Regions from separate parts of the Colwellia sp. MB3u-55 genome, predicted to be linked through region 2. Evidence: predicted binding sites of a transcription regulator. Region 2 holds the regulator's gene; each other region holds the start of a gene.
What was found. The regulator MetJ, encoded in region 2, represses methionine synthesis genes. The targets are predictions, from matches to a motif close to TAGACGTCTAGACGTCTA.
Positions count from the first base shown of each region.

Region 1 (3,936 bases), on a different contig from region 2:
AATATGGTGGCGTAGAAGCAGGCACGGTTGCTTTTAGCTTAGCGATAACAGAAATAGCACGCGCATGTGCAGCAACCGCAGTAACAGCATCAGTGACAAATATGGTTGCTGAAGTTATTCAAGCGGTTGGTAATGAAGAGCAAAAGCAAAAGTATTTACCTAAAATATGTAGTGGTGAATATAAAGCCGGTGCTTTTTGTTTAACAGAGAATGACGCTGGTTCAGACCCTGCTGGCATGAAGACCTCTGCAGTACTCGACGGTGATGCGTACTTACTCAATGGCAGCAAACTCTATATTACCAGTGCCAGCTTTGCTGACATCTTTGTTGTTTGGGCGGTAACTGACGCGACCGCTCGAAAAGGTAAGGGTATTTCATGTTTCTTAGTGGAAGCAAATACGCCAGGTATTACGGTCAGTAAGCCAGAAGAAAAAATGGGGCAAAAAGCATCACCCACAAATGAAGTGAGCTTTAGTAACTGCCGGATACCTGCTAGTGCCATGATGGGCAAAGAAAATAAAGGCTTTGGCGTTGCGGTTGGCGAACTTGCGGGCGGTCGAATTGGTATTGGTTCATTAGCGCTAGGTATTGGTTTAGCCGCCATGGATTACGCCCGTGCCTTTATCACTGAACGTAAGCAGTTTGGCCAAGCATTATCAAACTTCCAAGGTTTACAATGGAAACTTGCCGAACGTTACACAGATTTAGAAGCAGCCCGTTTATTGTTAATGCAAGCTGCTTATACTAAAGAACAAGGTTTACCCTTTGGTAAAGCCGCCTCTATGGCGAAGTTATTTGCGGCAGAAAAAGCAAATATTGCTTGTTATGACGCATTGCAATTAATGGGTGGTGCTGGCTATATTAAAGAATATCCACTTGAACGCATGGCTCGCGACGTACGTATTACCACTATTTATGAAGGCACTAGCGAGATCCAAAAAATCATTATTGCTCGCGAGTTATTAAACGAAGTCTAATTATTATTACACTTATATAGTACTAAAGCTGAAGGTCTCTTTATTGATAGGCGTTCAGCTTTTTGTATTAAGGCACTTGCGCTTTTTATAATTGCCCCAAAATATAGAATATAGACGCTCATCAATAAACTAAATGGAAGTGAATGTGACTACAAATGCCATTGAAATTACCCTAGAAAATTTTCAACAAATTATTTTAGAAGAATCAAAATCGAAGTTAGTCTTAGTTGACTTTTGGGCGGCACAGGTCCCTGAGAGTTTGGAGCTTAAAGATAAGTTAGCCATCGGCTTGCAGGGTTTTGAACAGTATATATTATACGCCACGGTTGATTGTCAAACTCAGCAACAAATTGCCCAACAATTTGGTATTCAAGGTTTACCTACGGCTATTTTAGTGAAAGATGGCCAACCACTTGATGGTTTAACTGGGCCACAAGATGATGACAATATAAAAGAATTTTTAGCGAATCATTTACCTAAAGAAGAAGACTTATTACTTATTCAGGCGCAAAAGTTGTTAGCTGATAATAATATTAATGATGCATTTACGGCGATTAATAGTGCTTATCAACTTAATAGTGAACGTGCCGACATTAAATTAATGATGGCAGATGTTTATTTACAAACGGGTAAAATAAGCGAAGCCGAATCTTTATTAACCACTATTTTAATGGTTGATCAAGACAGTCACTATCAAGCGCTTATCGCTAAACTTGAGCTTGCCAGTCAAGCCGCGGACTCACCAGAAATTAAAGCATTAGAAGCACAGTTAGTGGACGACGTTGACAACATTGCTCTACAACATCAACTTGTTGCGCAATACAGCCAAGTCAACCGACATGAAGAAGCGTTGACGTTACTGTTTCGTTTAATGCAAAAAGACAGTAGTGATGCTGCCAGCAAAGATCTTTATCTGGATGTGTTAAAGGCTTTACCTGATGGCGACCCATTAGCCAATAAATTCCGCAGAAAACTGTATACCTTAATGTATTAAATCAGTACTTGGTAGCAAATGCGTGACACTGATTGTTTCAGTGTCCGCACTTTGTTAAAAATGAGATTTTATTCTCAAGCTGACAATATTACTTTAAGCCTATGATGGTTTTAATTTACTTACGAACGTTTTTCTAAATTTCGCGAGCTTAGGTGAAACAACTGCCTGACAGTAAGGATTACCAGGATTATTATTGAAATAGTCTTGATGAACATCTTCACCAGAAAAGAACTCTGACGCTTGAGTTACCTCAGTCACAACCGCTGAGCTATACATATTGCTAGCGTCGACTTCTTTAATAATATCTTCAGCAACTTGCTGTTGTTCTTTGCTGTGATAAAAAATCCCTGAGCGATACTGGGTTCCTATATCGTTACCTTGACGATTTAATTGGCTGGCATCGTGTAGCGTAAAAAATACTTCTAATATTTCACGACAAGTGATCGCTGCGCTATCAAAAGTTAACTGCACGACTTCTGCATGGCCGGTTTGACCCGAGCAAACGTCTTCATAAGTTGCTAGCGCTGCGCTGCCGCCCATATAACCTGATATGGCAGATTTAATGCCGATTAATTGGTTGTATGCACCTTCAATACACCAAAAGCAACCGCCTGCCAGGGTGATTTTTTCTTCATGTGATGACATTAAAATAAACCTTAATAAATTTGATTAAAATAACTGTATAACAATAGACGTTTAGATGTCTATATGTTTTTATCTGAAATTTAAAATAAACTGTTTTTGATTAGTTGAAAATATAAAAATTAGCGTAATATCAACGAATACGATTAACCAATATAAAACATTATGTCTTTATTTTTTAGTAAGTTTAACCAAGTTCGCACCGTTCTTTTATTACGCAGTGCGGCTATAATTATTCAGCTGATATTAATACTTTTGTTAATGGCGTTTTAAACTATCAACTGCCTTGGTTACCGCTCATTATTGTTATTTCAATTGAAGCTTTATTTACCTTAGTCAGCTATTTATATTATAAGTCTGGAAAAGAAGTTGATAAGCGCGCCTTACTTGGGCAGATTTGTGCTGATATTTTATTTCTCTCACTTATTTTATATTTTAGTGGCCGAGCAACTAATGCTTTTGTCTCGTTATTGCTTATTCCTATTGCTGCTGTGACGTTAACTCCGCTGTTACTTGGAAGTGTCGCACTATTAGCGATTGCTTCATACAGTGTTTTATTGTGGTTATTACCCATGTCAGTAATGCATGGCAATATGCAAAGCCACTTTATTGGTGTGTGGATAAATTTTCTCTTTTCTAGCATTGTTGTTGCAACCGTTGTTGGCCAAATGGCACGAAGAATCCCTCAAAAAGAACAAGCAATAGCTGCTTTTCGGGAAGAGCAATTAAAGCAATAAAAAATCATGTCATTAGGGGGCGCTTCTGCGCAAATAACTTATCAGCTCGCTACTCCCATAGTAACTGTAAAGTTGCTTGTCGATGAGCTCAGTGAGGAGCTACCTGAGCACCCTGCGATTGTTGACTTACAAAGACAATTATTACGTTGTAGCAGAAGTTTAGCTGAGTTTCGTCAAATGGTTTTTGAGATTAAAGAGCAAAAGTCAAAAGAGGTGCTTTGTGCTGATATTGTGCAACAAGTGCGTGATCATATTAACTTAAATTATCCTGATGTTAGGGTGAACTTCTTCTCTGAGAAGCACCAATCAATACTCAGTGAAAACGCTAAAGTATTGGCTGATGCTTCATTATTGCCAGCAATTTTAAATTTAGTTAATAATGCGATTCGATCCACTAAAGTCAGCGGTAGTGATAAAATTGAGTTATCTAGCTTGTTTGATGAAAAAAATTGGCAGCTCAGTATGCGTGATTTTGGTTGTGGTTTTACCCAATTAACACTAAGTGAGTTAGGCGTTAAACCTGTAAACAGCAAACAAGGATTAGGTATGGCAGTATTTTTGAGTCATGCAAGTTTAGAGCGATTAG
Region 1 covers NZ_JACGUS010000122.1:459,210-463,145, reverse strand. Annotated here, with positions in the region: gene H4J66_RS18265 (acyl-CoA dehydrogenase family protein) at 1-977, shown strand, start outside; gene H4J66_RS18260 (tetratricopeptide repeat protein) at 1,123-1,971, shown strand; gene msrA (peptide-methionine (S)-S-oxide reductase MsrA) at 2,071-2,616, opposite strand; gene H4J66_RS18250 (hypothetical protein) at 3,084-3,350, shown strand; gene H4J66_RS18245 (HAMP domain-containing sensor histidine kinase) at 3,357-3,936, shown strand, end outside.
Region 1: msrA (peptide-methionine (S)-S-oxide reductase MsrA) is a predicted target of MetJ. The motif match lies at 2,661-2,678, and genes of this name have one in related genera.

Region 2 (3,936 bases):
CAGGTGTTGCTGAACCCGTTCGCGCAATTGCGGCAAATCCCGATGATGTTTACAAATATACGGGCAAAGGCAATACCGTCGCTGTTATTACCAATGGTACCGCTATTTTAGGGTTAGGTAATCTAGGTGGTATGGCTGCTAAGCCGGTAATGGAAGGCAAAGCATTATTATTTAAGCGATTTGCCGGTATTAATTCATTTGATATCGAAGTTAAACATAAGACAGTTGAAGACTTTATAAATACGGTCGCCAATATCGCTGACAGTTTTGGTGGTATTAACTTAGAAGATATTAAAGCACCAGAGTGTTTTGCTATTGAAAAGGCACTTATTGAACGTTGTAAAATACCGGTATTCCATGATGATCAACATGGTACCGCTATTGTTACTGCTGCTGGGATGATCAATGCCTTGGAAATCCAAGGTAAAAGTATTAAAGATGCCAACATTATTTGTCTTGGCGCAGGCGCAGCAGCAATTGCTTGTATGGAACTATTAATCAAATGTGGCGCTCAGCGCGAAAAAATCTACATGCTTGATACTAAAGGTGTGATTCATACCCGACGTGATGATCTTAACGAATATAAGCGGATGTTTGCTAATAATACGGATAAACGTACCCTTGAAGATGTTATCGATGGTGCAGATGTATTTGTCGGTGTTTCTGGACCCAATTTGCTTTCTGTTGAGCATGTAAAATTAATGGCGCCAAATCCAATTATCTTTGCTTGTTCAAACCCAGACCCTGAAATAAAACCTTCATTAGCACTTGCTGTTCGTGATGATCTTATTATTGCTACCGGTCGCTCTGATTACCCTAACCAAGTCAATAATGTGTTATGTTTTCCTTTTATTTTTCGTGGCGCTTTAGATGTTCGCGCTAGAACGATTAACGATGAGATGAAAATTGCTGCTGTTCATGCTATTCGTGAATTAGCAAAGGAACCGGTTTCACAAGAAGTGTTAGATGCTAGTGGTGAGAAAAGTTTGACCTTTGGTAAGGAGTATATTATTCCTAAGCCAATGGATCCTCGTTTGTGTGGTCGAGTAGCGCTTGCCGTTGCTAAAGCGGCGGTTGAATCTGGAGTGGCAGCCCTAGAATTACCTGAAAACTATATGGCATAATCAGTAGTATTTATTAACAACGCTGTAAAAGGAGAGCTCGACTCTCCTTTTTATATTTATGACAAATAGTATGTTATGGTCCAGTGACTGTATCTACGCAGGAAGTAGGGAGTAGAAAGTAGGGTAACGCAGCAGCAGTTACCGAGATGGTAAAGAGTAGGTTATTAAGGGTAATTGGTCATGGTGACTCCAAGGCATCGATGTATTAGCTGCATTATTACTCTTGTACGTCATCTATGTTCCTGACAAATCATTAATACTTGCACCTCTTAAGGCAATGTCACCGATTTCAAAGCGTGACAATATTGAGTAGAACGAATAACAATGAAAACTCCAACGAAAGCCGCTTTACTCTCAGCACTTGTTTACCCGGGTATTGGCCAACTAATTTGTCACGCTTATCGACGGGCTACGTTATTTATTTTAAGTTTTTCTGTGACGGCATATTTGTATATTGAAGAAGTGATGAGGCAATATCAGCCACTTATCAATAAAGTTAAATCAGGTGAAGTTGCGCTAAATAGCCAAGCACTGATCGCTGAGATGGCAAGAAATCCCATTATTGTTGACCCTATCCTAGTGAGTACATTAACTTATATGCTATTAACTTGCTGGGTACTGGCGATTGTAGATGCTTATCGTACGGGCATAAAAAAAGACGCCGGAGCGTCTTTTTGAGTAAGTGCATTAAAACCCTTAGCTACTCGTCTTCAATTTCAAATTGACTGAAGTCGGTAATACCTTTTGCTATTAACGCTTCGCGCACACTTTTAGGTAACATCTCTGTATTGTCTTTTGTTAAATCGCCATCATCAGGAAGAGGCTGTCCGGTAAAAGCATGCAGAAAAGCTTCACATAACAATTCGCTGTTAGTTGCATGGCGTAAGTTGTTAACTTGCCGACGAGTACGTTCATCCGTTAACACTTTCAGTACCCGCAACGGGATTGAGACCGTAATTTTCTTAACTTGCTCACTTTTTTTACCATGTTCGGCGTATGGTTTTATATAATCGCCATTCCACTTTGCCATTTAATTACCTTTGTTTAGCTAAATTACTTTTTATAAGTTAGATTTTACTGGTTGTTGGCGTTGAGTCAATAACGAATGTGTAGAAGTTTAGAAGTCTAAAGTTCTTGACCGACAAAAGTAAAGTGTTTAGAGTTATAGACGTCCAAACATCTATTTGATTTTACTGCCCGATTGGAGCAAAAAATGACAAGCAAAAAACCAGCAACATTAGCTGTTAGAGCCGGCATTAATAGTGATGAACATCACGGTGCGGTTGTTCCTGCCATTCATTTATCGAGTACTTATGCTTTAAAAGGCTTCAACAATAAGCGCCAATTTGATTATTCCCGAACAGGCAACCCAACTCGAAGCACGTTTGCACAAGCTATCGCTGATTTAGAGCAGGGTGCTGTTGGCATTGTTACTAGCACAGGAATGTCAGCGGTGCACTTAATCTGTCAGTTACTGACAACAAAAGATACGGTTGTTATTCCACATGATTGCTATGGTGGAAGTTATCGCTTGTTTACCCACCTAGCAAAACGTGGCTTATTTAATGTGCTTGTTGTTGATCAAAACGATGATCTAGCTTTAGCGCAAGCGCTTGAACAAAAGCCAAGATTAGTTTTGATTGAGTCACCCAGTAATCCATTATTACGGTTGGTTGATATAAAAAAGGTTACTCAAGCCAGTCATGCTGTTGGTGCTTTAGTGGCAGTAGATAATACGTTTCTTTCTCCCTTGTTACAGCAACCGCTATTATTAGGTGCTGATATTGTTTTTCACTCGACAACTAAATATATTAATGGTCATAGTGATGTTGTGGGTGGAGTGTTAGTAACAAAAGAAAAAGAACTGGGTGAAGAGCTAGCGTGGTGGGCAAATTGTATTGGTATTACGGGTTCACCTTTCGACAGTTATCTGGCATTACGTGGCTTAAAAACCTTACCGCTGCGTATGAAACAGCATCAAGAAAATGCTAATGCTGTTGCAAAATACTTAGAAAATCATCGAGCAATTAACGCGGTATACTTTCCTGGTTTAAAAAATCACCCGGGACACGAAATTGCTAAGCGTCAGCAAAAAGATTTTGGCGCTATGATGAGTTTCGAAATAAAAGGCGGTGTTGAAGCGGTTAAAGTACTGTTTGACAACTTATCACTCTTTACCTTGGCACAGTCATTAGGTGGCGTTGAAAGTTTAATCAGTCATCCATCAACGATGACCCATGCAGGTATGGAAATTGAAGCACAAATTGCAGCAGGTATCACTCAATCTTTAATCCGAATTTCTGTCGGTATTGAAGATGTTAGTGATATTATTAATGACTTAGAACAAGCTTTATCGGCAAGCCAAATTTAAAGTTATAGACTATTTTTAGTAGAAAAATTAACGAGTGAAAATGACACAGTCAAATACAGTAGAACAATTATCATCAGGGAAAAATCAACTGGCGAAGCATGCTATTCATGTACATAAATTTGGTGGCAGCAGCTTAGCAACTACCCAATGTATTGAACGTGTGGTTGATATTATTCGTCAAAACTGTCAACTAAATGATTTAGTTGTTGTTTCGGCAAATGGAAACACGACGGATGACTTATTCAATATTTATAAACTCGCACTTGAAAAAAGTGACGAGCTGTTTTTGGCTATTGAAACACTAGAGAAATCACAAAGCACATTAATTGGTGAGTTATTGAACCCTAGCAGTGCAGCAGACCTTATCAAGGTTTTGTCTGATGATATAACACAGTTAACGGCTTGGTTATCTGACCAGCCAAGCCAGCACCATGCTGATAT
Region 2 covers NZ_JACGUS010000114.1:46,346-50,281, reverse strand. Annotated here, with positions in the region: gene H4J66_RS10285 (malic enzyme-like NAD(P)-binding protein) at 1-1,124, shown strand, start outside; gene H4J66_RS10280 (hypothetical protein) at 1,449-1,802, shown strand; gene metJ (met regulon transcriptional regulator MetJ) at 1,825-2,154, opposite strand; gene metB (cystathionine gamma-synthase) at 2,338-3,495, shown strand; gene metL (bifunctional aspartate kinase/homoserine dehydrogenase II) at 3,536-3,936, shown strand, end outside.

Region 3 (3,936 bases), on a different contig from region 2:
ACTCGTTTCAGGATCTCGTCCCTAACAACCCAAAGCCCAGATACTGAAATAAATTCAGCATGACGAGAATGGAAGCTGAAATAAATTCAGCATGACGGGAATGGAAGCTGAAATAAGTTCAGCATTAAAGCAACACCCATCAGAATGAAGCCAACCGCCGTCATCCTGAACTCGTTTCAGGATCTCGTCCTTAACAACCCAAACCCCAGATACTGAAATAAATTCAGCATGACGGGAGTGGAACAGAAATAAATGCAGTATGATGGGAGTGGAAACTGAAACAAGTTCAGTATGAACCCAACTTCCGTCAGCATGAACCCAACCGCCGAGATCCTGAACTCGTTTCAGGATCTCGTCCTTGACAACCCAAAGCCCAGATACTGAAATAAATTCAGCATGACGGGAGTGGATACTGAGATAAATTCAGCATCAACGCATCACCCATCAGCATGAACGCAACCGTCGTCATCCTGAACTTGTTTCAGGATCTCGTCCTTAACAACCCAAAGCCCAGATACTGAAATAAATTCAGCAAGACGAGAATGGATACTGAAACAAGTTTAGTTTGAACCCAATCTACCATTAGCATGAACTCACCCCCCCGTCAGCATGAACCCAACCGCCGTCATCCTGAACTTGTTTCAGGATCTCGTCCTTAACAACCCAATGCCCAGATACTGAAATAAATTCAGCATGACGGGAGTGGATACTAAAATATATTCAGCATGATGGGAGTGGATACTAAAATATATTCAGCATGATGGGAGTGGATACTAAAATAAATTCAGTATGATGAGAATGGATACTGAAATAAATTCAGCATTACGGGAATGAATACTGAAATAAATGCAGTATGACGAAAGTAAATAACTACAAAAGATCTGAGTTTTTTAAATTCAGTATGACTACAAGTTCGTTCATTTCAGTATTATCAGGCTGTAATAGGTTTTTTTACACGGTCAAATGATGGATTGTTAATGTGGCAATAAAAAAAACGAGACTTATTAAGTCTCGTTTATTATTGTTTACGCTAAATACTTAGAAAAACTAATGAAGAATACGTACGCGTATTGTGCCGTCAATTTGTTTTAATTCACGTAATGCTAGTACACTATCTTGTGCTTCAATATCAATAACTACATAACCAATTTGATCGTCTGTTTGTAAGTACTGTGCTGCAATATTAATATTGTGCTTAGCAAATGCTTGGTTAATTTGGGTTAACACGCCCGGTTGATTGCGGTGTATATGTAATAAACGGCTTGTTCCCGTATGACCAGGCAAAGAAACTTCAGGGAAGTTTACTGCCGAAAGTGTTGAACCGTTGTCAGAGTATTTTGCCATTTTACTGGCAACTTCTAAGCCGATATTAGATTGGGCTTCTTTAGTACTACCACCAATATGTGGCGTCAAAATAACGTTGTCGAATGCACGTAGTGGTGAAATAAACTCTTCATCATTACCTTTGGGTTCAACAGGGAAAACATCGATTGCTGCGCCAGCGACTTTTTTACTTTTAAGCGCTTCAGCTAATGCGTCAATATCAACAACAGTACCACGAGAAGCATTGATAAAAATAACACCGTCTTTCATGATTGCAAATTCTTTTGCTGCCATCATGTTTTGCGTTTGAACCGTTTCAGGCACATGCAAACTAACTACATCAGCTTCTTTTAATAAAGCTTTTAAACTAGGTGCTTGGCTCGCATTACCTAAGGAAAGTTTAGTTTCGATATCATAAAAGCGAACACGCATACCTAACGTTTCAGCTAAAATACCTAACTGTGTACCAATATGGCCGTAACCAATAATACCTAAGGTTTTGCCACGAGCTTCTACCGAGCCAGCTGCAGATTTATGCCATTCACCGCGATGAGCTTTAGCACTTTTTTCAGGAATACCACGTAATAATAATAAAGTTTCACCTAATACAAGTTCGGCAACCGAGCGTGTATTTGAAAACGGGGCATTAAATACTGGAATGCCACGTTTTTGTGCCGCTTTAATTTCAACTTGGTTAGTACCAATACAGAAACAACCAATAGCCGCGAGTTTTTTAGCATGGCTTAGTACATGGTCAGTTAACTGAGTACGAGAACGAATACCAATAAAGTGAACATTAGCAATTTTTTTGATCAAATCTTCTTCAGCAAGCGATGTACTAATACATTCAATATTGCTGTAGCCTTTCATTTTTAACTCTTCAACAGCGCTCGGGTGGACACCTTCAAGTAATAAAATTTTAATTTTTTCTTTTGCTAATGAATTATTGCTCATTTTCTAATATCTCATGTGGGACTATAGTGGTCATTGCCTTAAAAAATATAAAGCATTTAGATGGCTAGATATCTAAACTAGCATATAGTGTATAAACTCTAAAGATTTATTTTACCAGTTTTGCGCCATCTTGAGTGCCTAAAATTAAAACATCAGCGCCACGTAGTGCAAACAAACCATTAGTAACAACACCTACAATGGCATTAATATCATTTTCAAGTTTTTTGGGATCAAGTATCTCTAAGTTATGTACATCGAGAATTACACAACCGTTATCGGTAATTACACCCTGACGATAAACGGGATCGCCACCTAACTTAACTAATTCACGAGCCACATAGCTTCGTGCCATCGGAATAACTTCTACCGGTAGTGGAAATTTACCTAGCACTTTTACTTGCTTACTTTCATCGGCAATACAGACAAATGTTTTTGCTACGGCCGCGACAATTTTCTCTCGGGTTAGTGCAGCACCACCACCTTTTATCATCGACAGATATTCAGTAATTTCATCGGCGCCATCAACATAAACATCAATGCTACCGACATTATTTAATTCAAACACTTCGATACCATGGGCTTTCAATCTTTGAGTCGACGCTTCAGAGCTAGAAACTGCACCTTCAATGTCGTCTTTGATTGTTGCTAGGGCGTCAATAAAGTGATTAACAGTAGACCCGGTGCCTACGCCAACGATGGTATCGTTTTTAATAAATTCGAGTGCTTTAAAGGCTGCTGCCTTCTTCATTTCATCTTGTGTCATGTGAATCCTAATTAGCGAGGAGAAGTTAGGTAGAAGTATATCAGCAGATGATTAAATATCGAAGTTATAGCTGGTGGTAGGAGTGATAATTTTAGGCAGTGGAATATCCCAACTTTCAAAGGGAATAGTGTTAACTTTTTGGCAATCGTGAGCTAAGCCAACTGGTAAGGGTTTAGCGTGTTTGTTTTGTTGATATTGATCATGCCAAGCCGAAAGTGTTCGGTCATAAAAGCCACCACCCATGCCTAAGCGATTACCATATGGGTCAAAGGCGACTAAGGGAGTAAAAATAATATCAAGCTGAGCGACCGTTATTATATCTTGAACGTTAAGCTTAGGTTCTAAAATACCATATTTATTTTTGACGAGAATAGACGTCTCAGTATATTTTAAAAAGAGTAAATTATTCTTACTAAAAGGATGTATTACCGGTAAATATACGGTGATGCTATTTTGCCAGCACCAATCAATAAAAGGCTGAGTATTTAACTCGCCATCATTGGCTAAATAAATAGCGATGTGTTTAACGCCTTTGACTACTTTTTCTTTAATGAGTCTCTTCGATAATAAAAGTGATTGTTCTGCTTGCTGGTCAGCGTTTAATAAACTGCGTTGATAGCGAATTTCTTGGCGAAGAACATCTCTTGTTTTCATGATATTTAACCCCTTATAAAATAAGTCTAACGACAACAAGTAAGTTACAGTAAAAATTAGCTATAAAAAAGCCAACAATAAATGTTGGCTTTTCAAAATCACTTTAACGATGACTAACAGTTAATTAAGCGTTAGTTGTTGCCGTTGAACCATTTGCGTTAGTTGTAGATACTTCTGAATCATCAGGCAAATTTTCCCAAAATCTAGATTTGAAACCAACCAGTAAAATAATGATACCAATA
Region 3 covers NZ_JACGUS010000122.1:123,943-127,878, reverse strand. Annotated here, with positions in the region: gene serA (phosphoglycerate dehydrogenase) at 1,048-2,277, opposite strand; gene rpiA (ribose-5-phosphate isomerase RpiA) at 2,384-3,040, opposite strand; gene H4J66_RS16735 (5-formyltetrahydrofolate cyclo-ligase) at 3,092-3,694, opposite strand; gene H4J66_RS16730 (peptide MFS transporter) at 3,819-3,936, opposite strand, start outside.
Region 3: serA (phosphoglycerate dehydrogenase) is a predicted target of MetJ. The motif match lies at 2,335-2,352, and genes of this name have one in related genera.

Region 4 (3,936 bases), on a different contig from region 2:
GATAACCGAATCTGCCAAACAGTTTTTACAGACTAACTTTGCTACCTTTTATAGTGACAAATGCCGTGCAACGGATAAGACTCAGTTACTTGATGATATTGCGTTAACTATGGTATCACTTGATATTGAGTGTTCAATGGCAGGGGAGCTTTATTCTATTGGTTTACATTCGCATAAAATGTCTGATGGTAAGCCGATAAAATGTGTTTTGATGATCGGTGATCAAAAAAAGTTTTTAGCAAAAATAACACAGTCAAAGTTATCCGACGCTGAGGCGATAGAAATCGCAGAGCACATCGTTTGGCTTGACAATGAACAAGCGCTGCTAGCTGAGCTGATCGCTTGGATAAAAATCCACGATCCCGACATTTTTATTGGTTGGAACGTGATTAACTTTGATTTTAATTTGCTACAAAAACGCTGTGATATTTATAATATCCCATTTAATATCGGCCGCAATGATAAGTCTCCCCGCTGGCGAACACGTTCGGCAGGCGGTAGTCAAAATGAGCAAAAATTTATTGATGTCGCTGGCAGAGTGGTCCTTGATGGTATTGATTTACTAAAAAACGCGACTTATAACTTTCCAAGTTTTTCCCTTGATTTTGTTGCCAATGCCTTATTAGGTAAGGGGAAAAAGGTCGATGATGTTGACAATAGAATGCAAGAAATTAACAACAACTTTGCCAATGACAAGCTAGCTTTAGCCGCTTATAACCTTGAAGATTGCCATTTAGTTACCCTGATCTTTGAACAATCCTTGTTACTCGAATTCACGCGTTTGCGCGCCAAACTAACCGGTTTATCTATAGACCGTATTGGCGGCTCTGTGGCAGCGTTTACCAACTTATATTTACCTAAATTACACCGTAGTGGTTATATTGCGCCCAATATGGGCGATGGCTTGCAAGGGCTAATTTCTCCTGGTGGTTATGTGATGGACTCTATTCCGGGTTTATATAAAAATGTCTTAGTACTTGATTTTAAAAGTCTTTATCCCTCTATTATTCGAAGTTTTAATATTGATCCTATGGGCCTAATTGAAGGTTTACAATCACCTGAGACTAGTATAAAAGGTTTTGATGGTGCTTATTTCTCTAGGGATAAACATTTCTTACCTGACATTATTAATGAGCTGTGGTTAGAGCGTGATATCGCTAAAAAAGATAAAAATGCGGCATTGTCACAAGCAATAAAAATTATTATGAATTCGTTTTATGGAGTCTTAGGTTCAACGGGATGTCGATTTTTTGATCCTCGTTTATCCGGTTCAATCACTAAACGAAGCCATGAATTATTAATCACCACTAAAATGTGGCTAGAAGATGATGGTTATCAAGTCATTTATGGCGATACCGATTCTATTTTCGTCAGTGTTGACGATGATTTTAACCACCAGCAATGCCAAAAGCTGGGTAAAACCTTACAAGATAAAATTAATCTTAGGTGGCAAGCAACGCTTAAAAAAGAATTTGCGATAGAAAGCCAACTTGAAATTGAGTTTGAAACACATTTTAGCAAATTTTTGATGCCAACCATCAGAGGACAAGATGTCGGTACTAAGAAGCGTTATGCTGGCATTGTAGAAAAGAAGGGGTCATCAGAATTGATTTTTAAAGGCTTAGAAAGCGTCCGCACCGATTGGACTGAACTGGCTAAAACTTTTCAACGAGAGTTGTATTTAAAAATATTTAATGGCGAACCTTTTGCTGACTATGTACGCAATTTTGTTACTCAAACATCAGCAGGGCAATTAGATCATTTACTGGTGTATCGTAAACGCATTCGTAGGCAGTTAGATCATTATGTTAAAAACGTGCCTCCACATGTGAAAGCGGCACGTTTAGCCGATGATATAAACAAGATAAATAAGCAACCGTTAAAATATCAGCAACGTGGTTGGATAGAGTACTTGATCACGACTTCTGGACCGCAAGCAAAAGGTTATGTTAACGCGCCACTCGATTACCAGTTTTATATCGATCGGCAATTAGCGACCGTTGCTGATGCTATTTTACCTTTTGTCGGGAGTAGTTTCGAAAAATTAACCAGTGATCAAATGAACTTGTTTCAATAGCCTCTGCTGTTTTAATTAATATAAATAAATCGTGCATCATGCTTGGAAAGATCATAAGGTGACTTTATTGAGTTAGCTATTTAGATGGCTAAATGAATTTTATGTTTTAGGATGAAAGATCATGATCAACGATACCAAAATAGTCAATGCGGGACGAAAATCAAAATGGACACGTGGCGTTGTTAATCCCCCGGTAGAACGTGCATCAACCGTTGTTTTTAATACGGTTAAAGAAATGAATCACGCAACAGCAAATCGTGGTAATCAAGTACTTTTCTATGGCAGAAGGGGCACCTCAACGGCTTTTGCTTTCGCCGATGCTATGACTGATCTCGAAGGAGGCGCCGGTTGTGCCATTTATCCATCGGGTACTGCGGCGATCACTAATGCTATTCTTTCGTTTGTTAAAACCGGTGACCATATCCTTATGGTCGATACGGCTTATGAACCCACGCGTGATTTTTGCGATAAAATATTGATCAATATTGGCGTTGAAACGACTTATTACGATCCAACTATTGGCCGAGATATCGCTGGACTTATTAAAGAAAACACCCGACTTATTTTCTTAGAGTCTCCTGGCTCTATTACCATGGAAGTTCAAGATGTTCCCGGGATAGCTGAAGTTGCTCACCAGCATGGCTGTATGGTTATGCTCGATAATACTTGGGCTGCAGGGGTTAATTTTCAACCTTTTGATTATGGTGTCGATATTTCGATTCAAGCAGCGACTAAATATATCGTTGGTCATTCAGATGTGATGTTAGGTACGGCAATAGCCACTGAAGAATATTGGCCACAACTGCGTGAAAACAGTTACTTAATGGGGCAATGTACGTCACCTGACGATTTGTATTTGGCAATGCGTGGCATTCGTACCTTAGGTGTGCGTTTAAAACAACATCAAATTAGTGCGCTAAAAGTGGCTAATTGGTTAGCAACACGCGAAGAAGTTGATGTTATTCTTCATCCAGCATTTGAATCGTGTCCGGGCCATGAATATTTTAAGCGTGACTTTACTGGTGCTAACGGTTTGTTCTCATTTGTGTTAACCCGTGGTGATAAGCAATCACTTAATGCCTTACTTGATGGTATGGAACATTTTAAAATGGGCTATTCGTGGGGCGGCTTTGAAAGTTTAATTTTGGGTAATACCAATGTTGGGCGTTTGCGAACAGCGACAAAGTGGGATTATGAGTATCCATTAATTCGCCTGCATATAGGTTTAGAGGATGTTGATGACTTAATTGCTGACCTTGCTCGAGGCTTTGATCGATTGAATACTGCCTTAGAAAATAGAGCTTAAGCTTTACGCGTTAAACGTTTGGAATTTACATGCTGCTATGCACGACACAAAGGTTAACCATTAGGCACTTGAATGAGCAGGACCATAAATTTGTTCTGCAATTATTGAATGATGATGCTTTTATTAAAAACATAGGTGACAAAGGGGTTAGAGAGACCAAAGATGCAATTGCCTACTTAGTTAATGGTCCACTAGCAAGCTATAGCGAACAGGGCTTTGGGCTAAACTTAGTCGCTTTGAAAAGTGATAACACACCGATTGGACTTTGTGGTTTGTTAAAGCGGCCTGAATTGGAATTTCCTGACTTAGGTTATGCCTTGTTGCCTCAATACTGTTCGCAAGGCTTTGCTCGAGAAGCCTCATTAGCCATATTAAAAGCTGCTTATGACAATAAGTATGCAGTAAATGTTGTCGCGATCACCTCACTAGAAAATACTCCCTCTAACATGTTATTAAAAAAACTTGGTTTTTTATTTGAACAAACTATTGAGTTTTATGGCTCAACCAATAACCTTTATAAAGTGAGACTAGCTCCACTTTTTGAACAGTAACC
Region 4 covers NZ_JACGUS010000102.1:58,292-62,227, reverse strand. Annotated here, with positions in the region: gene H4J66_RS06175 (DNA polymerase II) at 1-2,077, shown strand, start outside; gene H4J66_RS06170 (cystathionine beta-lyase) at 2,199-3,383, shown strand; gene H4J66_RS06165 (GNAT family N-acetyltransferase) at 3,413-3,934, shown strand.
Region 4: H4J66_RS06170 (cystathionine beta-lyase) is a predicted target of MetJ. The motif match lies at 2,151-2,168, and genes of this name have one in related genera.